3 regions of the Paenibacillus sp. sgz302114 genome follow, and region 2 is predicted to be linked to each of the others. Evidence: predicted binding sites of a transcription regulator. Region 2 holds the regulator's gene; each other region holds the start of a gene.
What was found. The regulator LexA, encoded in region 2, represses DNA repair genes until DNA is damaged. The targets are predictions, from matches to a motif close to CGAACATATGTTCG.
Positions count from the first base shown of each region.

Region 1: a site for LexA is predicted at 11,295-11,308, ahead of recA (recombinase RecA). Genes of this name have one in related genera too.
Region 3: a site for LexA is predicted at 2,404-2,417, ahead of AC0LWF_RS26865 (YhjD family protein). Genes of this name have one in related genera too.

Region 1 is NZ_JBVYOI010000016.1:51,127-64,738, forward strand. Features, by position in the region: gene miaB (tRNA (N6-isopentenyl adenosine(37)-C2)-methylthiotransferase MiaB) at 1-1,513, opposite strand, end outside; gene AC0LWF_RS24845 (phosphate propanoyltransferase) at 1,676-2,245, opposite strand; gene AC0LWF_RS24850 (2-oxoacid:ferredoxin oxidoreductase subunit beta) at 2,336-3,202, opposite strand; gene AC0LWF_RS24855 (2-oxoacid:acceptor oxidoreductase subunit alpha) at 3,204-4,937, opposite strand; gene AC0LWF_RS24860 (dipeptidase) at 5,182-6,129, opposite strand; gene AC0LWF_RS24865 (stage V sporulation protein S) at 6,242-6,502, opposite strand; gene AC0LWF_RS24870 (TIGR00282 family metallophosphoesterase) at 6,683-7,477, opposite strand; gene rny (ribonuclease Y) at 7,653-9,194, opposite strand; gene AC0LWF_RS24880 (RecX family transcriptional regulator) at 9,380-10,045, opposite strand; gene recA (recombinase RecA) at 10,161-11,225, opposite strand; gene AC0LWF_RS24890 (competence/damage-inducible protein A) at 11,448-12,707, opposite strand; gene pgsA (CDP-diacylglycerol--glycerol-3-phosphate 3-phosphatidyltransferase) at 12,833-13,417, opposite strand; gene rimO (30S ribosomal protein S12 methylthiotransferase RimO) at 13,414-13,612, opposite strand, start outside.
Region 2 is NZ_JBVYOI010000001.1:855,949-869,560, forward strand. Features, by position in the region: gene AC0LWF_RS03920 (methionine gamma-lyase family protein) at 1-1,269, shown strand, start outside; gene AC0LWF_RS03925 (MerR family transcriptional regulator) at 1,331-1,741, shown strand; gene glnA (type I glutamate--ammonia ligase) at 1,773-3,101, shown strand; gene AC0LWF_RS03935 (hypothetical protein) at 3,243-3,824, shown strand; gene lexA (transcriptional repressor LexA) at 4,303-4,926, opposite strand; gene AC0LWF_RS03945 (LysM peptidoglycan-binding domain-containing protein) at 5,117-5,494, shown strand; gene AC0LWF_RS03950 (DUF896 domain-containing protein) at 5,661-5,876, shown strand; gene AC0LWF_RS03955 (aldo/keto reductase) at 5,906-6,892, shown strand; gene AC0LWF_RS03960 (hypothetical protein) at 6,941-7,459, shown strand; gene AC0LWF_RS03965 (HAD family hydrolase) at 7,484-8,269, shown strand; gene AC0LWF_RS03970 (acireductone dioxygenase) at 8,346-8,882, opposite strand; gene metH (methionine synthase) at 9,055-12,492, shown strand; gene rnz (ribonuclease Z) at 12,587-13,507, shown strand.
Region 3 is NZ_JBVYOI010000022.1:290-4,102, forward strand. Features, by position in the region: gene AC0LWF_RS26855 (class I SAM-dependent methyltransferase) at 1-627, opposite strand, end outside; gene AC0LWF_RS26860 (DNA/RNA non-specific endonuclease) at 1,177-2,136, opposite strand; gene AC0LWF_RS26865 (YhjD family protein) at 2,444-2,815, shown strand; gene AC0LWF_RS26870 (ATP-dependent DNA ligase) at 2,873-3,730, opposite strand.

The DNA.
Region 1 (13,612 bases), on a different contig from region 2:
TCGTCGCGTCCGTCACTTTCACCGTAATGAACTGACCGATATACTCCGCTGGTCCTTCGATATGCACGAGCTTGTTCGTGCGCGTGCGACCGGATAGCACCATCGCATTGTTCTTACTCTGGCCTTCGATCAGCACCTCGATCTCTTGCCCGACCAGCAGCTCGTTGCTTTCACGGCTTAGCTCAGCGATCAACGCATTCAATCGAGCCAATCTCGCTTTCTTCACGTCCTGCGGAATGTTATCTTCCATATCCGCAGCTGGCGTTCCTTCACGCGGCGAGTAGATGAACGAATACGCAAACGCGAAACCGACAAGTCGCACGAGCGACAGCGTCTCTTCGAACTGCTCATCCGTCTCGCCCGGGAATCCGACGATGATGTCCGACGTGAGCACGACGTCTGGTATTGCCCTTTTTATTTTGCCTACAAGCTCGAGGTACATCTCTCTTGTATATTTGCGACTCATCCGCTTAAGCACTTCCGTGCTGCCGGACTGAACCGGAAGATGAATATGCTCGACCAGATTGCCTTGCGTCGCAAGCACTTCGATCAGATGATCGTCAAAGTCACGCGGGTGGCTCGTTGTGAAGCGAATCCGCGGGATATTAATCTTCGCCATATCCGCCATCAAATCACCGAAACGATACGTAATGTCTTCAAAATCTTTGCCATACGCATTCACGTTCTGTCCGAGCAACGTAATCTCCTTGAAGCCTTGACGCGCCAGCTCGCGCACTTCTGCAATGACATCTTCAGGACGTCTGCTCCGCTCTTTACCGCGCGTATATGGCACGATACAGTACGTGCAGAATTTGTCACAGCCATACATAATGTTGACCCAGCCGCGCATCCCTTCCCGCTTCTTCGGCAAGTTCTCGATGATGTCGCCTTCCTTGGACCATACTTCAACGACCAGCTCTTTGCTAAACATCGCATCTTGCAATAGATAAGGCAGTCTGTGAATGTTATGCGTGCCGAAGATGAGATCAACGAAACTATGACGCTGCATGATGCGGCTAACGACCGACTCTTCCTGCGACATACAACCACATACGCCAAGAATGAGCCCCGGCTTCTGGAGCTTCAGGCTCTTCAGATGACCAAGCTCGCCGAACACTTTATCCTCCGCATTCTCGCGAATCGCGCAAGTGTTGAGCAGAATAACATCCGCGTGCTGGCGGTCTTCTGTGGACGTATAGCCCATTTCTTCGAGGATCCCCTTCATCACTTCCGTATCATGCTCGTTCATTTGGCATCCGTAAGTCGTGATGTGATAAAGCTTGCCTTTGCCAAGCTGCCGCAGCTCAGGAGGAATCGAAGATTCATAGTGAACTTGAATCTCTTCCTTGCCTCTACGTTTCTCTTCAGTGTGATTGGGCGCAGCATTAACCGTTATATCTCGACCGTTAATCCGGTAAGTTGTTTTGCCATCTGCTTCCTTCAGCACCTTCGCGCCAGAGAAGTCAAAATACTTGGAGAAATCCTTGCCTTTGCTTGCGGATTCCTTCTTCACACTTACTCACGCCCCTTCAGACCAACGTGTCCATTCCAATATTATAGCAAACCGGCATCACTTAATAAAGAGAATGAGACTTATGTCTGGGAGATAGACACCGAATTTGTAACAAAAAAGAGACAATTCGCTTGAGCAGCAAATTGCCTCATCTATCACCAACTAACCGATAATTTCCGCTTGATCCCCTGTCTTCGCACCAGAAGCGTTCGCTTCATCTGTATCAATGTGCATATCTAGCGCAAAATCAGGCGAAACACGTGCCACGACATTCTCGAGCACAAGGCCGCGCTCTCCTTGCAGCCTTACGGTAAGCCGCTGCTTATCCGCAATGCCAAAGCGTTCTGCATCCGTTGTATGGAAGTGAATATGGCGCGCCGCTACGATGACACCTTCTTCAATCGTCACTTCGCCTGCAGGCCCTTTAATCGTAATGCCTGCCGAGCCGGCAATATCGCCTGATTCGCGAACAGGCGGGTTGATGCCCAATTGGAATGCGTCGGTACGCGACACTTCAAGCTGCGTCCGCTTCCGGACAGGACCGAGAATCCGCACTTTGGCGAAGCTGCCTTTCGGTCCAATAACTTCAACAGTCTCATTCGCTGCGTATTGCCCTGGCTGGGAGAGATCCTTGAACACAGTGAGCTCTGCCCCTTGACCGAACAACGTGTCTACGTGCTCTTTCGATAGGTGAATATGTCTGGCGGATACGCCAACCGGAACCATTTTCATATGTAATAACACCTTTCTACACCATGTCGTTAAGAGAGGCATACCGTCCGCATGTGCGGGGGTATGCCTCCATTATTATACAGCTGTTCCTTATTTAAATTCAGTAAGCAGCTTATCGAATTGGTCTTGAGACAAAGACAGCTCCTGGTTTGCAAGACCTTCCGGCTTGAAGCCGCTGATCATGCTCTCATAGGCTTGACGCTGTTTGTTCTGGTAGATAAGGCCAGTAAGCATGCCGTTCGTTTCCATGATCTTGTTCATCGCCGCGATCCGATTCGTCGGATCGTAATCCGGGAATTGATCCAGGTTAACGATGTTCTCTTTGAACCAGTCGTAAGTGTTCACTTTGTTGAACGTTACGCATGGGCTGAACACGTTGATGAGCGAGAAGCCTTTGTGGTTCAAGCCAGCTTCGATGAGCGCTGTGAGCTGCTTCAGATCGCTGGAGAACGATTGCGCGATGAAAGTCGCGCCAGCGGACATTGCAATTTCAAGCGGCGACAATGTCGACTCAATCGAACCTTCCGGCGTCGACTTCGTCTTGAAGCCTTCCGCAGAACGCGGCGATGTTTGACCTTTCGTCAAACCATAAATTTGGTTATCCATAACGATGTAGGTCAAGTCAATGTTACGGCGAATCGCATGGACCGTATGGCCCATACCGATCGCGAAGCCGTCACCGTCACCGCCGGAAGCGATAACTGTAAGCTCGCGGTTCGCCAGCTTCACGCCTTGCGCGATTGGAAGCGCGCGGCCATGAATACCGTGCAAGCCGTATGCATTCACATAACCGGAGATCCGGCCAGAGCAGCCGATACCCGAAATAACAGCCAATCCTTCCGGCTCAAGGCCGACGTTCGCAGCAGCACGCTGGATGGCAGCCTGAACGGAGAAGTCTCCGCAGCCTGGACACCAGTTCGGTTTTACGTTGTTACGAAACTCTTTAAATGTTGCCATCTTAGACCAACTCCTTGCATGCTTTGTGCACTTCGGAAGGCAGGAACGGATTGCCGTCGTATTTCAATATGTTCTTGATCTTGTCGCCGTAGCCTGTGTGCAGCTTCACTTGATCTGCCAGCTGACCAGTTGCATTGTTCTCAAGAACAACGATATTCTTCGCTCCAGCCAGGTACGATTTCACTAGATCTGTAGGGAACGGGTGGATCTGACGAATTGTAATGTGGTTCGTCTTCAAGCCGTCCTCTGCAAGGCGTAGGCGAGCTTCGTCAATTGTACCGCCGGTCGAGCCCATGCCAATGATGAGCAGATCCGCTTCCGCGTGAGGCGCATCCGCACGAACCGCATCGCGGATGTGCATGCCGTTAAGCTTGTTCAGACGCTTATCCATCATCTTCTTACGATTAATCGCACTCTCCGATGGACGACCTGTTTCATCATGCTCAACGCCTGTTACGTGATGCAAGCCGTACTTGTCGCCAGGGATAACTCGCGGCGAGACACCATCGGCTGTTAACTCATAACGTTTGAACAATTCATTCGTTTCAAGCTCTGGCAGATCGCGTACAATTTTGCCACGGTTGATCGGCATTTTATTTAGATCCAGCGGTTCGCAAGATTGCTTACCAAGCGAGAGCTGAAGGTCAGTCATGAGAATAACCGGTACTTGGTATTGCTCCGAGAGGTTGAAAGATTCAATGGTGTCATAGAAGCAATCTTCCAAAGTAGCAGGCGCGATTACGATCTTCGGAATTTCACCATGCGTACCGTATACCATTGCGTTCAAGTCGGATTGCTCTTGCTTCGTCGGCAAGCCTGTTGAAGGGCCCCCACGCTGCGTATCTACGATTACAAGCGGAGTTTCTGTCATACCAGCAAGACCGATCGCTTCCATCATGAGCGACAGGCCAGGGCCTGCTGAAGCGGTCATCGTACGAACGCCTGCATAGTTCGCGCCGATTGCCATCGTTACTGCAGCGATCTCGTCTTCCGTTTGAACGACCGTGCCGCCGAACTTAGGAAGCTTCTTAATCAGGTACTCCATGACCTCTGAGGCCGGAGTAATCGGATATGCGCTCATCAGACGGCAGCCGCCAGCTACAGCGCCAAGGCCAATCGCTTCGTTACCGATCATGAACAGCTTCTGTTTGCCGTCAGCTGGTTCCAGTTGGAACTCTTCCAGAGGTCCGCCTGCCAGCTCAAGTACGAAGTCAGAGCCGCGTTTAACCGCTTCAATGTTCTTCTCTACGATTGCCGGACCTTTACGGCCGAACTCTTCTTCTACTGCTTTATTAAATACATCTACTGGCAGGCCTAGCAGCGCCCAAGACGCGCCGGATGCCACCATGTTCTTCATAAGGGATGTGCCAAGCTCTTCCGCGATCGAAGTGATCGGAACGGGGAACAGACGAGCGTTGATGCCCTCTGGCAGCGTCGGATTGAACTTCGCGTCCGCCACGACTACCCCGCCTGGACGAAGCTCATGCGCATTCAGATCAATGCTTTCTTGGTCGAACGCAACCAGGATGTCCAAATCATCCGAGATGGCTAGCATCGGTTTCGTGCTGATCCGGATTTTATTATTCGTATGACCGCCCTTAATACGGGACGAGAAATGACGGTATCCATACAAGTAGTAACCCAAACGGTTCAATGCTGTCGAGAAAATACGGTCGGTACTTTCTACGCCTTCCCCTTGTTGTCCCCCGATTTTCCAAGACAATTGACTAATCAAAATGCCCATCTCCTCTTTTGATGAACCTGCAATATGTTCGACATTAGTTTTGTGCGGTGAACATTCAGACATGACTATGAGTGAAACGTATACAAGCTGAATGTTAATAAAATATTAAAACTTTTTAACAGTCACATAAATTTTATGTCCCAAAGTAGTAAAATGCAAGTAGAAATCTCGGATTTATAGCATAGTTCTTTTCGATTATATCCATATCACAAACAGAATGGAATCCCCTAACCGTTCATTCAGGCAGATGCTTTACTAGAAATTGGAGCAAATTGCCCGAACAGAATCCGGCTACGGTTGATTCTGAATAATGCGACAATAGTGCCTTTTGCAGCTGTTCTACCTCGCCAGGATGCGCAAGTCCGTGAACGTGCTCTTCAATACCGTCGAAGTCTGAACCGAACATAAGCTGTTCTATCCCGCCTAGCTCGCATATTCGCTCTATGTGACGCAGCACGTCAGTAATTTGTACAGGATGATGAGAGGCGACAAAATGCGGCACGAAAGTAACCCCAACCATACCTCCTGCGGCAAGCAGCGCCGACAGCTGATCATCAGCCAGGTTGCGTGGATGCGGGCAAATCGTCCGACAATTGGAATGGGAAGCAATGACCGGCTTCGTAGACAGATGGAGCACGTCCCAAAATGCGCGGTCGCTCAAATGCGACACATCAACCATTATACCCAATCTATTACATTCTTCTACTAAGGCGCGGCCTTTTTTTGTTAAGCCGCCTCCTCTTGGCTCCATCACACCGTCAGCTGCCCAGTTGGCATGATTCCATGTGAGTCCGACGGCCCTGACGCCAAGTGCAAACAGAATGCGAAGCATCGCGAGATCGCCTTGGAGCCCGTCCACCCCTTCAAGCGAGAGCATAGCGCCGATCTTGCCGCTGCTCTGCAGCTTAGCCGCATCATCTGACGAACGCACAAAGGTCATATCTGGCGCTGAAAGCACCTTTCGATGGAACAGATCGATGCTTCGCAGAATCGGAATCATGGATTTCTCCGTCCGATCCGATACGTAGATTGCAAACGTCTGCAGCACTGCCCCCGCCTGCCGCAGTCTCGGCAACGTTACGTCCAGCGCGTTCGTGGCATCCTGCTCGAATGAAAGCGAAGGATCCTCTAACAGCTTCCACAGCACATCACAATGAAAATCAGCACTATTTAAATTAGCCATCTTACTGAACGCCTCCCTTTTGATAAGCAGCCCCAGCCGGTTAACGCAAAAAAACCTGCCTACGTCGTAAACAGGTCCATTAAATTGCACTTATATTTAAGCTCCTATTGCACTATCTCGGTTCCACGATCAGCTTAATAGCCGTCCGATCTTCACCGTCAATTATAATGTCTGTGAACGCTGGGATACAGATTAGATCCACACCGCTCGGAGCGACAAACCCCCTTGCGATCGCTACCGCCTTTACCGCTTGATTCAACGCACCAGCCCCGATTGCTTGTAATTCAGCCGCGCCGCGTTCGCGTAATACGCCTGCAAGCGCCCCTGCAACAGAATTTGGATTGGACTTTGCTGAAACTTTTAAGACATCCATGGAAAGTATACCTCCTCGGGAATGATGGATGAATACTGCTATTTAGATAGTATTCGAGAGAGGTGAAATAATTCCTTCTTATTTTCATGCCTAGTTAGCAAAATCTTCTGAATTGTGCAAATTTTAATAGGGTAGCATTGCGGTCGATGACGAAAAGGCTCTAAAAAGAAAAAAAGGCTGCTACATGAGCAGCCAATCCGTCTCCGTTAAACGGACCTTCTGGATTTTGCGTGCCTTACCAGTCGCGTCGTCGATATCCACGACAATCGCATGGAAATGCCAGTCGCCTTCGTCAACGACGAACCGCGTCGGCAATTGCGTCAGGAACCTATGTAGCACTGCATCGCGATCCATGCCGAGTACACCATTCTTCGGACCGACCATACCAACGTCCGTCAAGAAGGCTGTACCGCCTGGATGAATCGTATCATCATTCGTCTGCACATGCGTATGTGTACCGACAACGATCGAGGCTCGTCCATCCAGATACCAGCCCATCGCGATTTTCTCCGAAGTCGCTTCAGCATGGAAATCAACAAGAATGTTCTTCGTCTTCTGCTGCAACTGCTCAATCAGTTCATCCGCCTTGCGGAATGGGCAATCGATTGGCGGCAGAAATGTCCGGCCTTGCAGGTTCACGATAGCAAGCTCCTTGCCGTTCGCTTTAATAATCGTTGCACCTTGGCCCGGCAAGCCTTCAACATAGTTCGCTGGCCTTACAATGCGCGGTTGATCATCAATCCACTCGAAAATATCTTTGTTGTCCCACGTATGGTTACCCATCGTAATCCCGTGTACGCCTGCATCGAGCAGCTCTTTCACAATCGCAGCTGTAATGCCTCTTCCTGCTGCTGCATTCTCCCCGTTCGCTATGATGATGTGCGGGTTGTATTTTGACTGCAATGCAGGCAGTACCTTCTTCACTGCGGTACGTCCTACGCTGCCAACAATATCACCAATAAACAATACGTTCATTTCATCAAACCTCTCTAATCCGAGCGTAAACGGCTGTTTCCGTTCTGTGACGAATACAGCTAACGTTTCGCATGAAAATACAAGCAAAGTATAGGAAAAACCTATTCTTTGCTTATATTTTAAGACTAGAAAAGTGGCCGCAAGCAGCCACTTTTCTAGTTCATTGCTATGAAAGTTATTTGGCGTATTCGACAGCCCGCGTCTCGCGGATAACTGTAACTTTAATATGCCCTGGGTAATCGAGTTCACTCTCGATCTTCTTCGTAATATCACGCGCTAAGCGGAATGCTTCGGTATCGTCGATCTTCTCCGGTTGAACCATAACGCGAACCTCGCGGCCTGCTTGGATCGCATACGACTTCTCAACACCTTCGAACGATTCGGAAATGCCTTCAAGCTTCTCCAGACGTTTAATATACGTTTCGAGCGTCTCTCTTCTTGCACCAGGCCGTGCCGCCGACAACGCATCTGCTGCGCCGACAAGCATTGCGATAACCGATGTTGCTTCGCAATCGCCGTGGTGGGAAGCGATACTGTTGATAACAACAGGATGCTCTTTGTATTTCTTGGCAAGCTCTACGCCGATCTCGACATGTGAGCCTTCCACTTCATGATCGAGCGCTTTGCCGATATCATGCAGCAAACCTGCACGTCTTGCAAGCGTAATGTCTTCACCCAGCTCTGCTGCCATGAGACCTGACAAATAAGCGACTTCCATGGAGTGCTTGAGCACGTTCTGACCATAGCTTGTACGATATTTGAGGCGGCCTAAAATTTTAATGAGATCTGGATGCAAGCCATGCACACCAACTTCATAAGTCGCCTGCTCTCCGTATTCACGGATACGTTCGTCCACTTCTTTACGTGACTTCTCAACCATTTCCTCAATCCGTGCAGGATGGATACGACCATCTGCAACGAGCTTCTCGAGGGAAGTACGAGCAATTTCACGGCGAATTGGATCGAAACCAGACAAGATGACCGCTTCCGGTGTATCGTCAATAATGAGATCGATACCGGTCAACGTTTCCAGTGCGCGAATGTTGCGGCCTTCACGTCCGATAATGCGGCCTTTCATTTCTTCATTTGGCAATGCAACTACGGATACCGTAGTTTCAGCCACGTGATCAGCTGCACAGCGTTGGATAGCGAGCGAGATAATGTCACGTGCCTTCTTATCCGCTTCTTCCTTCGCTTGCTGCTCGATCTCTTTAATCATTTGGGCAGTTTCGTGGCGAACCTCTTGTTCAACGTTAGTCAGGATGATCTGTTTCGCATCCTCCATCGTCAAGTTAGAGATACGTTCCAGCTCACTAAGCTGCTGCTTGTAAAGGGAATCGATTTGTTCTTGTGTTTCCTCGATCCGCTTCTCTTTGTTGGCTACTTGTTCTTCTTTGCGTTCCAGCGCTTCTATCTTTTTATCCAACGACTCTTCTTTCTGAATCAGTCGTCTTTCAAGACGCTGTACCTCATTGCGACGTTCGCGAATGTCTTTCTCAGCTTCGGTACGGAGCTTGTGGACTTCATCTTTCGCTTCGAGGACCGTTTCTTTCTTAAGCGCTTCGGCTTCTTTCCTCGCATTGTCAATAATTTGACTAGCGGCCTGCTCGGCGCTTGAAATTTTGGCCTCGGCGATCGATTTGCGAATAAAATAACCGACACCAAAGAAAATTACACCAACAACGAGAGCGATCAGTATACCTAACCATACTGGCATCTTCTCACCTCCTTGTTGCTCACCTAAGCAAACGCTTGGGAATAGTATTTGTTTTTTTCACAGCCGGTTTTTAACCCGATACGTACATTACTTAATTGACGGAAATAATGGGTTCGAATCAATTTTTGGAAGGAAAATCGATTCTAGAAATGTATAATACAAACTCATTTTATCTGTTGTGAAAATCAATTGTCAAGCATGTGCCCATCTTCATCATCTTCCATCCGCTGCGCAGCAGCTTTGACCGCTTCCCGCACAACGCTCATCGGAAACCCGCGGCGCAGCAGAAACGCAGCCAGCTTCTGCTTCCTCTCCCGCGGCTCGCCCTTAATATAAGGCCATTTCTTGTTGGCCGCCCGAACCGCGACCTCGAGCTCCGATTCCGCGCTCAGCTCCTGTGAAGCTTGCTTCGCCATATCCTTGGAGATGCCGCGCTGCTGCAGCTCTTGCTGAAGAAGGCGTCTGCCTTTCAGCTGAGTTCTCATCTTCTCTGACGCATACATGTTCGCGTATTGGTTATCGTTCACCAAACCTTCCTGCGTCAGTCGAACAATCGCCTTCGCAGCCACCTCGGCATCGATTTCTTTCTTAGCTAGATAGCGCAGTATCTCCTTCTCCGTCCTTTGCCTCGCTCCAAGGTACGCGAGCGCCGTTATATAGGCGCGGTGCCGGCTATCTTCTTCTACAATCTCCTTCAGCTCGTCCGCATGGATCTCGCGATCCTTGAACAGCCGAAACTTTATGAGCAAGTCTTCATGTACATTGATATAAGGTTCCTGCGAATTATTTACAAATAAATGGTACCTTTGCTTTAATTTGCGATCCTGCTCCACACCGGTAATAATTAACACCGAATTCCTCCTTCCACTATTGCCAAAACCTACACAATCCAAAACCTACAAAAATAGAGAAGCACCTGCTGACAGGTGCTTCTCTATTTACCAATTGACATAAGTCAACGGAGATTTATTCCACTTCCAAGTCCAATTCGTCCTCGAAATCATCATCGTCGTCTTGGCTTACAGGTTCATTCCCTGCCGCCGCCGCTGCCACATTGCTTGCTTCGCGGATTAGCTTATCAATGACCGCTGCAATATCGCGGTGATCCTTCAAGAACTGTTTCGCATTCTCACGACCTTGGCCGAGACGCTCGCCATTGTAGGAGAACCAAGCGCCGCTCTTCTGGATAATCTCCAGCTCGACGCCGATATCAACGAGACTTCCCTCTTTGGAAATGCCCTCTCCGTACATAATATCGACTTCTGCTTGTTTAAATGGAGGAGCAACTTTGTTCTTTACAACTTTAATACGAGTCCGGTTACCGACAATGTCGTTACCTTGCTTAACAGACTCAATACGGCGCACATCAAGTCGGATCGTGGAGTAGAACTTCAACGCACGGCCGCCTGGCGTCGTCTCAGGGTTACCGAACATTACGCCGACTTTCTCGCGAAGCTGGTTGATGAAGATCGTAATCGTCTTCGATTTGCTAATCGCACCGGACAGCTTACGAAGCGCCTGCGACATCAGACGAGCTTGTAGACCTACGTGGGAGTCGCCCATATCGCCTTCGATTTCCGCCTTCGGAACGAGTGCTGCAACAGAGTCAACGACAACGATATCAACTGCACCGCTGCGAACGAGCGCTTCAGCGATTTCAAGGCCTTGCTCCCCAGTATCCGGTTGGGAAAGCAATAGCTCGTCAATGTTTACGCCAAGCTTGCTTGCATAGGATGGATCGAGCGCATGCTCGGCATCAATAAAAGCAGCTTGTCCACCTGCACGTTGAACTTCTGCGATTGCGTGCAGCGCAACGGTTGTTTTACCGGAAGATTCTGGACCATAAACTTCAATAATACGGCCCCGTGGGAACCCGCCAATTCCAAGTGCAATATCTAATGCCAGCGCACCGCTGGATACAGTTTCAACTTGCATATGAGTAGATTCACCGAGCTTCATAATAGAGCCCTTACCAAATTGCTTCTCTATTTGACGAAGCGCCATTTCGAGTGCGGCTTTACGATCTGCCAACGAACTCACATCCTTCATGATTTATACTTTTATGATACCTTGTTTCTATCGCTTTGACAAGAGTTTTTACGAACATATATTCTTATTTTTCTCTTTTGGCCAAAAAGGAGAAAAAAAGAACCGCAGCAAAGTAATCTTCGCCACGGTTCTTCCGGTAACTAATGTCGATTATAGTCGATTCGCCAGCAAGTTGGCAAGCCTTATTTAAACCATAACCGCTAGCTAATTCTCCTCTGCTCCGCTTAGTGCTTGCCAGACCCGGTACATCAGCGACTTCGCTGCACGCAGTCGAATAATGCCGCGATTGCCGCTCAACTTAGCGGTGAAAACACATGTAGGTTTGCCTCGCTCCGCCAGCCCGAAATAAACAAGGCCAACCGGCTTGCCCTCGGACTCGGCCGGACCCGCAACGCCCGTCAGCGACACGCCGAAGTCGCTGTCTGCCAGCTCACGCACCCGCTCCGCCATAAGCGCAGCGGTGGACTCGCTGACCGCACCTGGAGCATCTGTCCCCTCCAGCTGGGACATCGGGATACTCAGTAGCTTGTGCTTCATCAAGTTCGTGTATGTCACGACGCCGCCGGCAAACTCGCCGCTGCTGCCTGGAATTTGCGTGAGCAGCTGCGCGAACAGACCGCCTGTGAGGCTCTCTGCGCTGGCCAGCGTCCGCGTGGAAGCACGCAGCAGCCTAATGACCGCCTCCTCTAGCGGAATATCCTCGCGAGCGTACAGATGCTTCCCAACGCGCGTCTTAATCTGCGCCTCTGTCGCATCCAGCCGCGCATCAGCTTCCGCTTGGTCCAGCGCTTTCGTCGAGATCCGAATTGCAACTTCGCCATCCTTCGCATACGGCGCAATCGAAGGATCTGTCTGCGCATTAATCAGGTCGATCAGCTCTTCCTCAAGGCTCGATTCGCCGATTCCGGCGAACATCAGCTGGCGCGAGAACAGCTTGCGCTCCTCGCCCATGATAGAGCGGATCCACGCCTTCGCCGGACCATCAAACATCACTTTCATCTCGCGCGGCGGACCTGGCAGCAGCACATAATGAGTGCCATCCTCGCTCAGCGCGTTACCGACAGCCAGCCCCGCATCATTCTTAAGCGGATCACTGCCTTCAATCAGATGTGCCTGTCTGCGGTTGCTCTCAACCATATGAATGCCCCGTGATGTGAACAGCTCCACGATTGTGTCCATAGACGGCTGGTGCAGCTCGATTGCACGGTTCAAATAAGCGGCAAGCGCATCCTTCGTCAGGTCATCCTGCGTCGGGCCAAGTCCCCCTGTGAAAAGAATCAGATCGGCTCTTGTGCGCGCGAGCTCAATCGCTTGGCGAATTCGCCCGGCATTGTCGCCGACAACCGTCTGAAAGTAAACATCAATTCCAAGCTCCGCAAGCCCTTGCGATAAGTACGTCGCATTCGTGTTCACCGTCTGGCCGAGCAGCAGCTCCGTCCCGACTGCGATAATTTCAGCACGCATCTCAACAACTCCATTCTTATGTAGATACATTTATCGATAACTGGCAATAAGACAAACAAAGCATCACCTCTTCTATTATTCAGAAGAAGCGATGCTATATGCAAGCTTACTTTTTGGAGAGCGAACTATTCATTGATCGGAATCAAATTCTTATTCTTGACGAAATAATCGATTCCGGAATAAACCGTGATCAATGCAGCAGCATAGCTGGCAATGATGTCAAACGGGAAATCCACAAACGTAAACGGAAAGTTGTTCAGCAGGAGCGCGATAATCATCGTAATTTGCACAGCCGTCTTCCACTTGCCCCATTTGCTCGCTGCAAGTACAGAGCCTTCAAGCAGCGCAATTTGGCGAAGCCCGGTTACAGCGAACTCGCGGCTAATAATCACAATTGCAATCCAAGCATCCAGCTTGGACATCTCAACAAGCGAAATAAGCACTGCAGCGACGAGCAGCTTGTCCGCTAGCGGATCAAGCAATTTGCCCAAATTCGTTACAATCTTATTTTTACGCGCAATATAGCCATCCAGACCATCTGTACTCGCTGCAATAATGAAGACAAGCGCAGCCAAAATTTGATTCCAAGTAATGGAGAAATCGGAGCCAGAAATCGTTAGCGGCTTCAAATCTACATTAATTAAGAGCAGCACCATGATGATCGGAACCAAAAAGATGCGGACAAGCGTAATACGATTGGCTAAATTCACGATAGTCCCTCCCCGGACATATCAAACTCATAAGCGTGCGTGATGCGCACTCTTTGAATTTCGCCGATAGCGGCTTTGCATTTCGTAATAAATACTTCACCGTCAATCTCTGGCGCATCGTAGGCAGAACGGCCAACATATACATCGCTGCGGCCATCATAGCGTTCAACAAGCACGTCGATCTCTTTGCCGATA
Region 2 (13,612 bases):
GAAAGTTGGCTGGAATTAACCAAGTGGGCGGAGGCTGCGGAGACGCAGGCCGCCCCTGTTTTTCGTTCTATCGATGGGATCGCGGAGCGCAATCAGTGGAAAGTTATCGCTGCATTTCAGAAGCACAAAGTAAGTGATTTTCATTTTAATGGCTCGACTGGATATGGATACAATGATACAGGTAGAGAAGTTCTCGACCTCGTCTATGCGGATGTGATGGGGGCGGAAGCTGCATTAGTGCGTCCTCATTTTGTGTCAGGTACTCATACAATTAGCTGCGCTTTGTTCGGCTTGCTGCGCCCAGGGGACGAGCTTCTCTACATCACTGGCAAACCTTACGACACGCTGCATAAGGTCATTGGCAAGCCTGGTGACGGGCAAGGCTCACTGCAGGATTTTGGCATTCAGTATGGGGAAGTTGCGCCGCTATCGGATGGCTCGATTGATTGGGAGACGGTAGGGGCTCGCATAAATGAACGCACGAAGGTCATTGGTATTCAACGCTCTCGCGGCTATGACTGGCGTTCCTCGTACACGGTTGCTCAAATCGGAGACATGGTTAAGCGTGTCAAAGCGTTGAAACCGGATGTGTATGTGTTCGTCGATAACTGCTATGGGGAATTTACAGAGGAGCTTGAACCGACGGAAGTGGGCGTAGACTTAATGGCTGGCTCGCTGATCAAGAATCCAGGCGGTGGCTTGGCGCCAACAGGCGGTTATGTAGCCGGCACTCAGAAAGCGGTAGACTTAACCGCTTATCGGCTTACAGCGCCTGGTATTGGAGGCGAAGTTGGTGCAACGCTCGGTACGCTTCGGGCGATGTATCAAGGGTTGTTCTTGGCACCGCATCTTGTGGGACAAGCGCTTAAAGGAAGCGTGTTCGGCGCAGCGATGTTCGAGCTGCTAGGGTTCGAGAGTAATCCGCGCTATGATGCGCCGCGCACGGACCTCATTCAAGCGATCCGTTTCGACCGCGCGGAGCAACTGATCGCTTTCGTACAAGGCGTGCAGCGCGCTTCGGCGGTAGATGCGCATGTCGTGCCTGAGCCGTGGGACATGCCTGGTTATGAGCATCCTGTCATCATGGCGGCAGGTACGTTCATGCAAGGCGGCAGCTTGGAGTTATCTGCGGATGCGCCGATTCGTGAGCCTTACATTGCTTATATGCAAGGCGGTCTCACGTATGCCCATGTCAAATATGGTGTTCTGAATGCTTTAACTGTACTCGCTGAACGAGAATTAGTTGTAATTAAACCTCACACAACTTGACACGTTTTTGGCATGGCGGTACAATGTAAGTATATATCAGATACTGGAAGGTTGATGCGACATGGGTGACGAAATACGCAGAAATATGGCGCTTTTTCCAATCGGCATCGTGATGAAGTTGACCGACTTGACCGCTAGGCAAATCCGTTATTATGAGCAGCATGAATTGATTGTTCCGGCTCGGACAAGCGGGAACCAACGGCTATTCTCTTTCAACGACGTAGAGCGGCTGCTGGAGATCAAATCATTGATTGAGAAGGGCGTCAACATTGCAGGCATTAAGCAAGTGATGAATCCTGTTTCGAAGGAATCCGAAGACGCGACAGTCGTCAGCGAGCTGTCTGAAGTGAAGAGGCGCGAGCTGTCGGACGCGCAGCTGCACCGTTTGCTGAAGCAACAGCTGCTTGAGAAGAGACCGGGCAAAGCTTCGATGATTCAAGGTCAGCTGTCCCGTTTCTATAACAAGAAATAAAACAAACATTCGTCTAAGGAGATGATTTTGAGTGAGTTACACAAAAGATGACATCAGACGTATCACCCAGGAACAGAATGTCCGTTTTATTCGTCTTCAGTTTACCGACTTGCTTGGAACAATTAAGAATGTGGAAATTCCAGTCAGTCAGTTGGAAAAAGCACTCGATAACAAAATGATGTTCGACGGTTCTTCGATCGAAGGCTATGTACGGATTGAAGAATCCGATATGTACCTATACCCGGACCTTGACACTTGGGTTGTATTCCCTTGGGTAGCGGAAGATCGCATTGCTCGTTTGATCTGTGATGTATATATGCCAGACGGTACACCGTTCGCGGGCGATCCGCGCGGTATCTTGAAACGTTCGCTTAAAGAAGCTGAAGAGCTTGGCTTCACAGCGATGAATGTTGGTCCCGAGCCTGAGTTCTTCCTGTTCAAGACAGACGCGAAAGGCAATCCGACGACAGAACTGAACGACCAAGGCGGTTACTTCGACCTTGCTCCAATGGATCTTGGCGAGAACTGCCGCCGCGAGATCGTACTGACTCTGGAAGAGATGGGCTTCGAGATTGAAGCATCTCACCATGAAGTGGCGCCAGGCCAGCACGAAATCGACTTCAAATATGCGGATGCGATCAAAGCAGCTGACCAAATCCAGACGTTCAAGCTCGTCGTTAAGACGATTGCACGTCAGCATGGTTTGCATGCGACATTCATGCCTAAGCCGTTGTTCGGCGTAAACGGTTCCGGTATGCACTGTCACCAATCGCTGTTCCGTGGCAACGTGAACGCATTCTACGATGAGAGCGATAAGCTTGGTCTTAGCCAAACTGCTCGTTATTACATGGCTGGCGTACTTCGCCACGCTCGTGCGTTCGCAGCGATTACGAACCCTACCGTTAACTCGTACAAGCGTCTCGTACCTGGTTACGAAGCACCTTGTTATGTAGCTTGGTCTGCAAGTAACCGCAGCCCGATGATTCGTATTCCTGCTTCCCGCGGCCTAAGCACACGCATCGAAGTGCGCAGCCCGGATCCTGCAGCGAATCCTTACCTCGCGCTTGCTGTTATGTTGAAAGCCGGCCTTGATGGCATCAAGAATAAGATTGCTCTTCCAGCTCCTACAGACCGTAACATCTATGTGATGACGGACGAAGAGCGTATCGACGAAGGTATCCCAAGCTTGCCGGGCGATCTGAAAGAAGCATTGACGGAGCTGCTTCGCAGTGAAGTCATCTGTGATGCTCTTGGCGATCACGCGCTTGCACACTTCTATGAATTGAAAGAAATCGAGTGGGACATGTACCGCACGCAGATCCACGAGTGGGAACGCGATCAGTATTTGACACTGTTCTAGGAAACGCTATATACCCCTTGTTGCCTTTTGGCAGCAAGGGGTTTTTATTGTTGAGCGGGTATGCTTCGATCCGCTTCTCACCCGTGACCTCTGTCCCGCATACACTATATGTTAAGAGGGTATAGGAGAGAGAAGGCGACAGTGATGAACGGAAAAGCGGGAACGGACGCGCAATTTCGGTTAACAGGAGCGATACTTCGAAAGGTTGCGGGGATCATGATTCCGTTCTATCGCAAGATCGCGTGCAATTATTCATTCGCGCTGAGATGGTCGAAGGCTGTTCGTACGACGGATATTGATACGTTAGCGAAGATGTTCAAGTCAGTTGCGCCATCGGCAAAGCTGAGCAGCTTGTCATCCAACGGAATCGGGTATTTCTTTGATTTTGAATATCCGGATCCGATTATCCAATACTCATGCGGATTAACGATTCCGCCAGGCACAACGCAGTTTACGTTCTCTACGCCGGTTCATCGAATGATAGCTCGAGCGATTCTGCCATTCTATCGATCACTTCGTTCATCGAGCGCCTATGCTGCAGCCGTCGCGAGAGCGGTCAATAATCGTAACATCAAACGGCTGAGAAGGCTGGTTCGCCGGAAAGTGACGACTATAGCGCTCAAGCGAATTCTGATCGCATTCTCAGGCGTGGCATTGAACTTTAAGTACAAACGAAGTAAGTTTATGTATCAAAGCTTGTTATTTCGGGAGCTTGTAGGTTAACTGACATCCTACGGCAGAAAGAACAAGGTTGAAGTCCGAGTGCGAAGGCGAACGTTACCGCTCAAATTGTTAACGCGAATGGCCTGCCTCCAGCAGGCACGAGAACTCGAGGGAAAATAGAGAGTGTTGATTCAATCTGCCATTGTATTCTTGTTCTCTCAGCTCCGCCAAGCGCCGATTCCGGCAGTTTCCATAACTGAGTGTGCTGAATCTGCACTCTCATGACTTCAATCGGCCGATTTCCTTGCTGAGAGTGCGTATTACGCACTCTCAGCATCGCCAAGCTGCCAGTTGCGGCAGTTTCCTTACCTGAGAGTGCTGAATCCGCACTCTCAGAGCTTCAATCGACCCATTTTCATGCTGAGAGTGCGTATTACGCTCTCTCAGCATCGCCATTTGCCTAAGATCCTGAACAAAAAGAAAGGGCCATCCGAGGCGATGCTGCAGCACCTCGGATGGCCCTTTGTAATAAATAGAATTAGTGAATGTCCCTGAACAAGCCGATGACCTTGCCGAGAATGGATACGTTGCGAAGACGGATCGGTTCCATCGTTGAGTTCTCCGGTTGGAGGCGGATGTGATCCTTCTCCTTGTAGAACGTCTTCACCGTTGCTTCATCTTCTTCAGTCATTGCGACGACGATATCGCCGTTGTTAGCTGTTTGCTGTTGGCGCACGATGACATAGTCACCATTGTGGATGCCTGCTTCAATCATACTCTCACCAATAACATTAAGAATAAAGACAGTATCATCGCCGACTTTATCCGCTGGAAGAGGGAAATAGTCTTCGATGTTCTCAGTTGCGGTAATCGGGACGCCTGCGGTTACTTTACCGATGACAGGCACTTTGGATACTGCGAGCGGGAAAGGGATAATGTCGGCGTCGTCGCCGTCCAAAATCTCAATGGCGCGAGGCTTCGTCGGGTCGCGGCGAATAAGGCCTTTCTTCTCAAGACGGTCCAGATGACCGTGAACGGTCGAGCTGGAAGCAAGTCCAACAGCTTCGCCGATCTCACGTACAGAAGGCGGATAGCCTTTCTCGCGCACTTCTGTCTTAATGAATTCTAGTATCGCCTGTTGGCGGTTTGAAAGTTTCGACACCGGAATCACCCCAAAGTTTCATTTGTGTCAAATTATAGCACAGAACCGGAGTTCGTACAAACATAAGTTCTTGAAAACACAGGTTCGCGTATTTGTGCGAACAAATGTTCCAAAAACGCTTGACCACAAACAAACGTTCGTGTTATTCTTATTTCAACGACAACAGAACAAACGTTTGGGGTGCTGGAGAATGATGACAACGATATCTTCTTACTCAACTACTTATAAAGGAAACACGAGAAACAACCATGCAACAAAGCGTGTTTTGAATGATTCTTATAAGCAACGTCTTCTATTAAGACTAGCAGTTGCAGGATTACTGTTCGTACTGCTGTTCACTGGGCTGACATTGATGACGAGCTACGCTGGCAGCGAGCATCCTGCTGAACCGACTGCAATGGAGCAAGTGGTTGTGGTCGGAGCGGGCGACACGCTTTGGGAAATTGCTGGCAGAGTGCGCGAGGCGGGACAAGATATTCGTGAAGTGGTGTACAGCTTGAAGAAGCGGAACAATTTAACGAACAGCACACTGCAAGCTGGGCAGTCTTTAATTGTTCCTGCTGAATAACACTTATAATGGAATATATGAACTAGGTAGTTAAGCCTGAGCGCATGATTCGCTCAGGCTTCTTCTATCTCTGAAAGGACCTGTGTTACCTTGACAATGGCTCCTTATTAATGTCAAAGTAAAGGGTGACATGTTGACCTTAGGCAGGGAAAGGAGTGCAGTAGAAATGAACGCTATAGACAAAGTCATAGCCCGTATTAACGAGCTCTCTCGCAAAAACAAAACCATCGGTTTAACACCGGAGGAGCTTGTTGAACGAGACGAGCTACGCCGTCAATATCTAGACAACTTCAAAAGCAATTTCCGCAATCAACTGGATACCATTAAATGGGCGGAAGATGAAGAGGACGGAGAGAACGGCGGAGGTTCCATTAAGCACTAATGACTTCTATCATGTAGGAGGGGACGAGCATGGAATATCGGTTACTAGGCAGAAGCGGCCTAGCTGTGTCTGAGCTTTGTTTGGGAACGATGACGTTTGGCAATACAACTAGCGAGACAGATTCCATCAGTATGGTTCACCGGTTCATGGAGCAAGGCGGTAATTTCCTGGATACAGCCAATGTATATGTAGGCGGAATTTCAGAGGAGATTGTCGGACGAGCGATTAAGGACCGTCGTTCGGATGTTGTTCTGGCGACAAAGGTCAGATTCGCTACCTCTACCAATGCGAACGGCGTCGGAGTATCGAGAAAACATATTATGGATGCCGTCGAAGCAAGCTTGAAACGGCTCGATACTGACTACATAGATCTCTATCAAGTGCATGTATGGGATCATGCGACTCCAATAGAAGAAACATTGCGTGCGCTTGATGATCTTGTAACAGCAGGCAAGGTCCGATATATCGGTTGTTCGAACTTCTTTGCATGGCAGCTGATGAAGTCGCTTGCGGTTAGTGACTGGAACCGCTATGTTCGTTTTATCTCTATTCAACCACAATACAGTCTAGTCAGCCGTGAGATGGATCGCGAGATGATCTCTCTATGCCTCGAAGAGAATGTTGGTATTATTCCTTGGGCACCGCTTGGTGGCGGATTCTTAACCGGCCGCTATGGGGCAGAAGAGCCGACCAGCGGACGTCTGACATCCAAAGTAGGCGAGAGCTCTTGGGGGAATCGCGCGAACTCGAACAACTTCGCAGTGCTTGAAGCAGTTAAGCAGGCTGCGAAAGAGCTGGATAAGACACCTGCACAGGTCGCGCTTGCATGGCTGCTTCGTAGGGAAGGTATCACGTCGCCGATCTTCGGTGCGAGCACGCTTGCCCAATACGAAGAGAATATGGGTGCGATTGGCTGGTCGATGCCAGAGGCGGTATGGAAGCAGCTTGATGAGGTTAGTGCTTTGCCAAGCGAATATCCGAACCGCTTTATTGCAAAGTTCGCACGGCCGCTGTAACGAAAGAACAACATTAATTTGTGAATATGTTTTGTAGGAGGAGCATCCTTGTCAAGATCGTGGGAACGTAAAGTTCAGAAGAACCAAGCTCAAATTAACAAACAGCGGAAGAAGCGCGGTCAAAAACCACTTTTGTCCGCGACATCCAGCGTAGAAATGCTCGATACATTCAGAGGTCGCAGCTATCTAATGCCTGCGTTCCTGCTGCTGTTCATTTTATTCTATATCATCGTGACGATAACATCGGAGAACTTCAAGGATACAGGCTCTATGTTCTGGGTAACAATCGGCTGTTACGTCCTATTGGCGCTGCTCTTCATGTTCCGTCGTCCTTACCTAGCGATTGGCAAAGATTTTGTTCGTTCCCGCCGGTTTACAGGGGATCGTTCGATCTATGTGAACAACATTAAAGCGATCAATGTCCAGAAGGGCTATATCGTGATCGAGCAGCTCAAGGGCGGCAACTGGGTGTTCTCCCGTCTTATTAACCGATATCCAACTGAGCAGATGGCAGACCGCTTGCGTTCGTTTGCCGGACAGCATGAAATTCCTTTTACAGATAAATAAATAAACGAGAGTGGAGTGCAAATCATGGCTAAGCAAGCAGTTCTATTTGATCTAGATGATACGCTATTGTGGGATGACCGCAGCGTGCAAGAAGCGTTCGACGCAACTTGCGAGGCAGGAGCTGCCCAAAGCGGCGTAGATGCGAAGGCGCTTGAAGAAGCTGTGCGCCGCGAAGCGCGTGCGCTCTATGAATCGTATGAGACGTTCGCATTCACGAAAATGATCGGGATTAATCCGTTCGAAGGACTGTGGGCGAACTTCCTCGAAGGCGAGCAGAAGGAATTCCGCATGCTGCAGGAGCTCGCTCCAGGATACCGCCGCGATGCTTGGACGCGCGGACTTAAGTCACTCGGTATTGATAATCCGGAGCTCGGCGCACAGCTCGCAGAGCAATTCCCAGCGGAGCGCCGCAAGCGTCCTTACGTATACGAGGAGACGTTCGCGGTACTCGATCAGTTGAAAGGCAAATATAAGCTGCTGCTGCTAACGAACGGTTCTCCTGACCTGCAGCGCGAGAAGCTGGCCGGCGTACCTGCGATTGTTCCGTATTTCGACCACATCATCATCTCTGGCGAATTCGGCAAAGGGAAGCCTGCCGCAGAGATCTTCCACCATGCGCTTGAGCGTCTCGGCATCGAGCCGGAGAACGGCATTATGGTTGGAGATAAGCTGACGACAGATATTCTCGGCTCCAATACGATTGGCATGACATCCGTTTGGATCAACCGCCATGGCATGACTCGTACAGACGAAATCATTCCAGCTCATGAAATCAAACATCTCGAAGAATTGCTGCCGCTGCTTGTGTAATGAAGCTGCAGCCACCAAAAAAGAAGACCCGCCATCATGGCAGGTCTTCTTCTTTTCTTCGTTCATCATCCAACTGTTATGCAAAAGCAGGATCTTCGATATTCGTTGCAATCCAGCCATCTTTCTCGATAAAGAGGCGAACTGCGATAATTTCGCGGTTGTCCATAAGCGTGAAGAAATGCGCTCTGTTCTCAGGAACGGAGATGACGTCGCCAGCTTCCAGCTCAACGTCGAAGTAGCCTGTTTCTTCGTCACCTTTAATTATGAAGATGCCACGGCCGGATACAATACCGCGAATCTCATCTTCTGTATGCGTGTGGATCTGCTCGAATTTCTTCAGCAGCTCCTCGATGTTTGGAGTCGCGTCCGAGAGGGAGATGACATCCCAAATTTGGTAGCCGCGGCGTGCAGCGAGTTCGCGGATCTCTTCATCGTACGTAGACAGAATCGTTTGCTTCTCTTCGTCGGATAGTACGAATTTGTTATGAAGTTCAGCTGGCAGCTTGCTTGCTTCCCAATGCTCATACAACACTTCTTGGTTGTCTAGAAACGCACGGACGTTCTCTTCGCCGGAGATGCGTTCGTTCGTGTTGCGAATTCGAATTTCAGCCATCGCAATAATCCCTCTTTTCACAGTATCATACTTGCCAATACGATTAAGTATAGAACAATTTGGTTGCCCTGTCGACAGCGCGGACCCCATGCTTGCAAAAGGTTCTTTGCACTTACGGTGAATTCTGGTAGAGTAAAGGGAAATGATTTTTTTGGCGGAAAGGAAGACATCAATGACGAAACCGACGATTGAGGAAATGCTCGAAAGACGCATTCTTATACTAGATGGTGCAATGGGTACGATGATTCAACAGGCTGATCTCGGGCCGGATGATTTTGGCGGCGATGAGCTTGAAGGTTGTAACGAAATTCTCGTTCTCACGCGTCCTGATGTCATTCAAGGCATTCATGAGGCGTATTTGGAAGCTGGCGCGGATATTCTTGAAACAAACACGTTCGGTGCGACGGCTGTCGTACTGGCGGAATATGATATTCCGGAAAAAGCGCGGGAAATCAACCTTGCCGCTGCTAAGATCGCTCGTGCTGCAGCGGATAAGTTTACGACGGTGGACAAGCCTCGCTATGTTGCAGGCGCACTTGGTCCGACGACGAAGACGTTGTCTGTTACAGGCGGAGTTACGTTCGATCAGCTCGTAGAGGACTATTTTGAGCAATCTGTTGCACTTATTGAGGGCGGCGTTGATGCGCTTCTTCTTGAGACATCCCAAGATACGCTTAACGTAAAGGCGGGTACAATCGGCATTCATAAAGCGTTCGAAGCGACAGGCATTACGCTCCCGCTCATGATTTCGGGTACTATCGAACCGATGGGAACAACGCTTGCCGGCCAAAATATCGAGTCGTTCTACATCTCGCTGGAGCATATGAACCCGATCTCGATCGGTCTGAACTGTGCGACAGGTCCAGAGTTTATGCGCGATCATATCCGTTCACTCGCAGGCATTGCTCGTTCGGCAGTCAGCTGCTACCCGAATGCAGGCTTGCCGGATGAGAACGGCAATTACCATGAGTCGCCGGCTTCGCTCGCGAAGAAGATTGCTGACTTTGCTGAGCAAGGCTGGCTGAATATTGCCGGCGGCTGCTGCGGCACGACACCTGCACATATTCGCGCACTCGCGGAGACTCTCTCGAACTATGCGCCGCGTACGAAGATGGGCGAGCATCCACCTGCAGTTTCCGGTATTGAGACGGTATATATCGAAGAAGATAACCGTCCGATTATGATCGGTGAGCGGACGAATATTTCCGGTTCGCGTAAATTCAAACGTCTCATCAAAGAAGAGAAATTCGATGAAGCGTCTGAAATTGCTCGCGCGCAAGTGAAGAACGGCGCGCATGTCATCGACATCAATTTACAAGATACTGATATTGATGAAGCATATGCGGTTCATAAGTTCATTCCGGAAGTGGTAAAAAAGATTAAAGTGCCGCTCATGCTCGACTCCACATACGACCACATTATCGAGCTGGGCCTCAAATATTCGCAAGGTAAAGCGATCATTAACTCCATTAACCTTGAAGATGGCGAAACGAAGTTCGAGAAGATTTTGCCGCTCATTCATCGCTATGGCGCAGCGGTCGTCTGTATCCTGATTGACGAGCGCGGCCAAGCAGTATCGCGTGAAGCGAAGATGGAAGTGGCGTCTCGCTCGTATGAGCTGCTCACGGAGAAGTACGGGATGAACCCGGAAGATATTATTTTTGACCCGAATATGTTCCCGGTCGGCTCCGGCGATCCGCAGTACATCGGTTCTGCGGTTGAGACGATTGAAGGCATCAAGATGATCAAGGCGAAATATCCGAAGGCGAAGACAATTCTTGGCCTAAGCAACATCTCCTTTGGCTTGCCGGATGCAGGCCGCGAGGTGCTGAACTCCGTCTATTTGTACCACACGACCAAAGCAGGCCTTGATTACGCCATCGTAAACACAGAGAAGCTGGAGCGTTATGCATCCATTCCTGAGGAAGAGCGCCGTCTCGCGGAAGATCTCATTTTCAATACGAATGATGATACGCTCTCGGCATTCGTCGCAGCGTTCCGTGAGAAGAAGGTCGAGAAGAAGGAGAAAATATCCAATCTATCGCTCGAGGAGCGGCTTGCCTCTTATATCGTAGAAGGCACGAAGGAAGGGCTCTACCCGGATCTCGACGAAGCGCTGACCAAGTACGCGCCGCTTGATATTATTAACGGTCCGCTGATGCAAGGGATGAGTGAGGTCGGCCGTTTGTTCAATAATAATGAGCTGATCGTAGCTGAGGTGCTTCAGAGCGCCGAAGTCATGAAAGCTTCGGTTACGTATCTAGAGCCGCATATGGAGAAGGCTGATTCTGCTGTCAAAGGGAAGATTATTCTTGCGACGGTAAAAGGCGACGTGCATGATATCGGCAAAAACTTGGTTGAAATCATCTTGTCCAATAATGGCTATAAGATTATTAACCTTGGCATTAAAGTTGCTCCAGAGCAGCTCATCGAGGCTTACCGTAAGGAGCCAGCAGATGCGATTGGCTTGTCGGGTCTTCTTGTAAAATCGGCTCAGCAGATGGTGTTGACGGCACAGGATTTGCGCAATGCTGGCATCGATGCACCTATTCTTGTAGGTGGTGCAGCGCTCACGCGTAAATTCACCAAGAACCGAATTGGTCCTGAATATGATGGTCTTGTGCTGTACGCGAAGGATGCGATGGATGGACTTGATATCGCGAACAAGCTGATGAATCCAGATTCTCGCCGTGTTTATCAAGAAGAGATGGAAGCATTCAAAGCTTCCGGCGGTGCCGAAGAAGAAGAGAAGAAGCCGCTGCCTGAGCTGACACGTGCGGTGAAGTCTTCGATTAACCAGGATGCGCCAGTGTACATCCCGCCGGATACTGACCGTCATGTACTCCGAAACGTGCCTATTCCGCATATCGTGCCATACATCAATATGCAGATGCTGTTAGGTCACCATCTCGGATTAAAGGGCAATGTCGATCAATTGCTCGCTGAAGGCAATGAGAAGGCAGTTAACTTGAAGGAAACGGTTGACGGTTTGCTGGCAGACGCAGCGAAAGGGCTGCTTCAAGCTCACGGCATGTATCGCTTCTACCCGGCGCAGTCGTCGGGCAATGATATTATTATCTATGATCCGAAGCAGCCTGGCGTGGAGATTAAGCGCTTCTCGTTCCCAAGACAGCAGGTTGAGCCATACCTGTGTCTGGCGGATTACTTGAAATCGGTTGAGAGCGGCGTGATGGATTACGTCGGCTTCCTCGTCGTTACTGCCGGTGAAGGAGTCCGTGAGAAAGCAACGGAGCTGAAGGATAACGGCGACTACTTGCGTTCGCACGCACTGCAGTCCGTTGCGCTTGAAGTTGCGGAAGCGATGGCAGAGCGTGTCCATCATCTGATGCGTGATACCTGGGGCTACCCGGATCACCCGGAAATGACGATGAAGCAGCGCCACGGTGCCCGTTACCAAGGCATTCGCGTCTCGTTCGGCTATCCGGCTTGTCCGAACCTCGAAGATCAGCAGCCGCTGTTCGAGCTGATGCAGCCGGAAGATATCGGTATACAGCTGACGGAAGGCTTCATGATGGAGCCTGAAGCATCGGTATCGGCGATGGTGTTCGCACATCCGCAAGCTCAGTACTTCAACGTTGATAAAGCATAACGAATAGGAACGCATACCCACCCTCCGAAAAGCACGGTTGAATACCGTATTTCCGGAGGGTATTGTTATAGGTGATGATTGGAGGGATAGATAAGTGAAGCTTACGTTTCTCGGAACGAGTGCGGGTAGGCCGACAAAGTCACGCAATGTGACGTCGATCGCATTGTCGCTGCCCGAGCCGTTCTGCGGATTTTGGCTGTTTGATACAGGTGAAGGGACGCAGCATCGACTGCTAGCGAGCGGGCTGAAGCTGAACAAGCTGGAGCGGATCTTCATCACGCATCTGCATGGAGACCATCTATATGGCTTGCCGGGACTTCTTAGCAGTCGCTCCTATTTCGAAGGCGCGGGACCGCTGCAGGTGTATGGGCCGAAGGGTCTGAAGGCATATTTGGACGTTATCTTTCATCATAGTGGTGTGCATTTGGGCTATGAGCTTGAAGTTATTGAAGTACAGGAAGGTGTCGTCGCCGAGGATAGTCGCTTCATTATTGAAGCTGCCGCGCTCGAGCATCGCATGCCTTGCTTTGGCTATCGGATCACGGAGAAGTCGCAGCAGGGTCAGCTTAATCTGAGCTTGCTCGCTGAGCTTGGAGTGAAGCCTGGTCCAGAGTACGGCAAATTGAAGCGCGGTGAGGACATCATGCTTGAGGATGGACGTCATGTCTGTTCGGCAGAAGTGGTCGGACCGCCAATTGCCGGTCGGGTCATTACGATTCTTGGCGATACGAAGCCATGCGACAATGCGGTCGTACTGGCGCGCGGTGCTGATTTGCTCGTGCATGAGGCGACGTTTGCCGGCGGTATGGAAGAGAAGGCGGAGGCGTACGGGCACTCGACGATTCGCCAAGCAGCTGAGATTGCACAGAAGGCTGGCGCGAAGCGGCTTATCGTGACTCATTTCAGCTCGCGATTCGACGATGAAGCGGTTGCGGAGATGGTCGATGACGCGAAGCAGCTGTTCCTGAACATCGAGCCTGCGGCTGATTTTGCTGAGTTTATCGTGAAACGATAGCCGACTGCTGGGCACCACTGAGGCCATACTTACAAAATCATCATCATTCTCAAATCATCTCTTTACAGTCCGCTGTTACTCTAATTGCGATAGAGCATTATAGCG
Region 3 (3,813 bases), on a different contig from region 2:
TATGTAAAAACCAGCTTTGGATAGCTCATTTAGTATTGTACTGACTTTACGATGGTGCATGATTACCGGTACTCCCCGCCAGTTTACCTTATAAGATCCTTCAGAATTATAGGACTGAACATAATTAATTTTTTCGCCGTCGTATTCCAATCGGCTTTGTATTGGATGCTCCCAGCTAAATATAAATTTCCCGCCGTTTTTTAGTTTTTCATATATATTTGACACCGTACGTGCAATATCAACTGTCCATCCTAGTGCATAAACAGAGAATACAATATCGAAATGGTCTCTGGGCAGATCCACCATATCTTCCATAGCCATCTGTTTTATGGTTCCTTTTAGTTTGTTTTCCTCGAGCAACTCTTTAGTGTAATTAACCTGCGTAGTCGATAAGTCTATTCCCCAGATTTCTTCTGCCCCCTTACTTGCCATGTATAGGAGTGACTGCCCACTGCCACAACCTATCTCTAATATTGTCTTACCAGCAACATCACCGAGTAGGTTTAATTCATCCTCTGTAGGAGCATAAGGCCCATATTTCGGTAAAGCTAGTATTCCGAAATATTGATTGGCTACATCATCCCATCCAGCTTTGTTGATTTCTAACATTTCCGTGTGATTTATCATGGATTCCCTCCAACTATCATTAGTGAATCAAGCGACTCTTCCGAGATATTTCTTATTCGTGATAAAACACGAAATCCCTACCACATATTGGAACTATTCTGCTCCGTTAGCGGAACAAGGTGGCCTGTTAACGAGCTAGCATCAGTTGAGTTAGGCACCAGAATAATGTAAATTGATCTTATTACATCATTGGAGGATTTATGCCTAAACTTCGACCAATTATTACTCATTCTGATTTCGAAAGAATGAGGATCTTCAAATGGCCTGTTGACGTATGGCAGCAAGGGGAGCTGCTGGATAAAGGAATTATTATTAAGTCACATGATGATGATAAAGTCACATCCACTAAAAATGAGCATTATTTAAAATCAACATGCCTATTTTTTTATGGATCAACTCACCCTAAATAAGATTCTCTCAGTTGGCAGCAAACTTCAGGACAAAGAAAAAACGATGTATCTGTTCCACGTTTCATGTAACCCATTTGCAAATTGTATTAAATCATCCAACGAGTAAAATATTCTGTTCTTTTGTTCATTTATTTTAGTCTTATTCACCTACCATTCCGTCACCATCACGATCATCCATATATTTGTAAAGCCAGTGGTCCCTCGTTATTGGCATACTATAACCGGCTGCCTTTGCTTCTTTAATCGTTACCTTTCCATTTCCGTTTGTATCGACACTAGAAAGATCCTCTGGATTAGTTGAATCAGAAGAATCACTGCCTGTTAATCCGAGTGATGCGTTTACTTGATCCGGGTTCACATTATCAAATGTATCAACAATTACGTTACCCTTTAATGAATAGGTATACTTATAATTTGAAGGAATCTGAGTTTCTGTATTCGGGTATGTGATAATTGCTTCGAAATTAGTAGATCCGCCTGCTTTGCGTATTGCATCTTCCATATATGCTTGATCACCATGTCGGTTGAGTGTACTATCTTGAGGGGTGATATTATAAGCATTCGATACTCCTCCGAGAGAATCGGCAATGACATGTCCTTCATCTAATACATCGCTTTCGACACCAGGGACTTTCGCCTCATCAGAGCAATATCTACCAGACGATGAGACAGACTCATTACTGTCATCTTGTAGAATGATTTCGTCAGCAATGACACGCACTAGTTGCCCGTGTTCGTTTGTAAATGCCCAGTATTCACGGTCCCCGTAACCAACATCCACAACGACATTAGGTTCACGATGCCCAGACAAATCACAACCATCCACTTCAATACGTTTGTATCCTGAGAATAGTTCATTATTATTTGATTGGGCTGGTGTTTCCTCAGCTACCGGTTCGTCAACAACCGTCTGGGTAGTTTCTTCTCCTTTTGTCTCTTCAATGACCTTGGTAATAGTTTCTTCAGGTTCTTTATCAACTGTGGTTACTTCTTGTTGGGCATCTTCTGTATTTGTAATAGTTAAATTTTCTCCATTGGTACAACCAACCATTAAGATGATCATTAACAGTAAGACTAAATAGTTCATCTTCTTTTTCAATTTAGGACTCTCCTATAATAGTTTCATACCTGTTCATTTTAAAAAAATGACGACTTTAAGTTATCTTGTTCTATTATCTTACCATAAAAGACTATTATGATTTTAAATTATCCTGTCCGCTTACTTCGATGAAAAACGGCATCTGCACATAAAGCTAGGGCTGGCTCCCCAATAAGATAAGAGTTTCTATAGCATCTCTTTTTGCGCGATCGGAGCACTTTGGATAATGATCGAGTACACACCTTTATTTCGTTAATAAGTTGCTAAAGAACGGATGTTCGCATATACTACCACAGAGGTGATATGTGTGATCTCAACGCCAGAAGAACTTGTGGTGATTAAAGAGTGCTGCCTGCTGCCGCTCATGTTGGATATGGTAGAAAAGCAACGAAAGGACATGGAGGCTTCGACAACACCAATGAAGTCTCTATACCTGGCAGCGCTCCTCAAACTCCAAGACATGATCCATGCCGATCTCGTGTACACACGGAACCAACTTCGAACCGCAGACATTAAGCTGTGGAAAGTCGACGCTTCTGAGGTCCGCGAGAAATCAGCATTTAAGTACGAGTATGTAAACAAGGGGTACCGTGGGGTATTTGAGATGCTCAGGAGCCTTGTCAAAGCTGAAGTATCGAAGAAGTTCGGTCAGTATATCGCTAAGGTATTCGAAAAATAAAAAGACAGCTCTAGATGGAATGATGGAACATTCTTACAGGGCTGTCTTTCATTATCCTCAAAGCACAAATGATTCAAATATTGGATGACGGAGCTTACTATCCTTTGTATAGCACTGAAATTTAACATTGCAAGTTAGTACCGGCTTCAGATAGATCCAGTCCTTACTTTCTCCTGTGACAATTTGCTTGGCCACTGTTCGGAATGCATTTAATACGTCAGAAGATGGTGGAAATTCAATGACTCCCATATGCTTACCATCGTCAGTTAAGCTCCATCCAAACTCTGACTTACGTATTCCAGATATTTTAAACTGACCATACCGGTAGTTCTTCGTTTTAATCCAAACATCCTTAGGTCTTGAATCTAAATAATAATGACTATCTGCATTTTTGGAAACAATACCTTCTAATCCAAGCTGTTTAACCTTTTGAAATAAGCTCTCTCCATCTTCATACGTTGATGTAACTGATATCACCGGAGATGGTATTACAACTCTCAGGAGCAACTCCAGGCGCTCATGGAGACTTGTCTTTAGTATGGATTCCCCATTATGGAATATCAAATCAAAAACCGCAAAATGAGCTGGATACTGTTGAGAAAGCTTCTGAACAGCATCAAGCTTCTTTGCATGGAATCGATTCATAACATCCTCAAAGCAAGGTTTCGCTGCAGGATCCAAGACAATACATTCTCCATCCAAAATGGCTTGAGAACAGTTTAACCGGATTTTTTGAAGTTCAGGGAATCGATCAGTTACTTCGGTTCCATTGCGAGTAAAGGCTCGAATAATCCCATTGTTGTAATGGATCAATATCCGAAATCCATCCCATTTTATCTGATGAATCCAATTCTTATGCGGGACTACTATTGAAGAAGCTTGAAGCAACATTGGCTTGATAATTGTGTTGAGCATGTGCAAGGTCCTCCTATAGTAAGCTTATCATGGCAGGACCCAACATCTTATATGAGATGACTGGAAATTATCCAGTGCGTGAT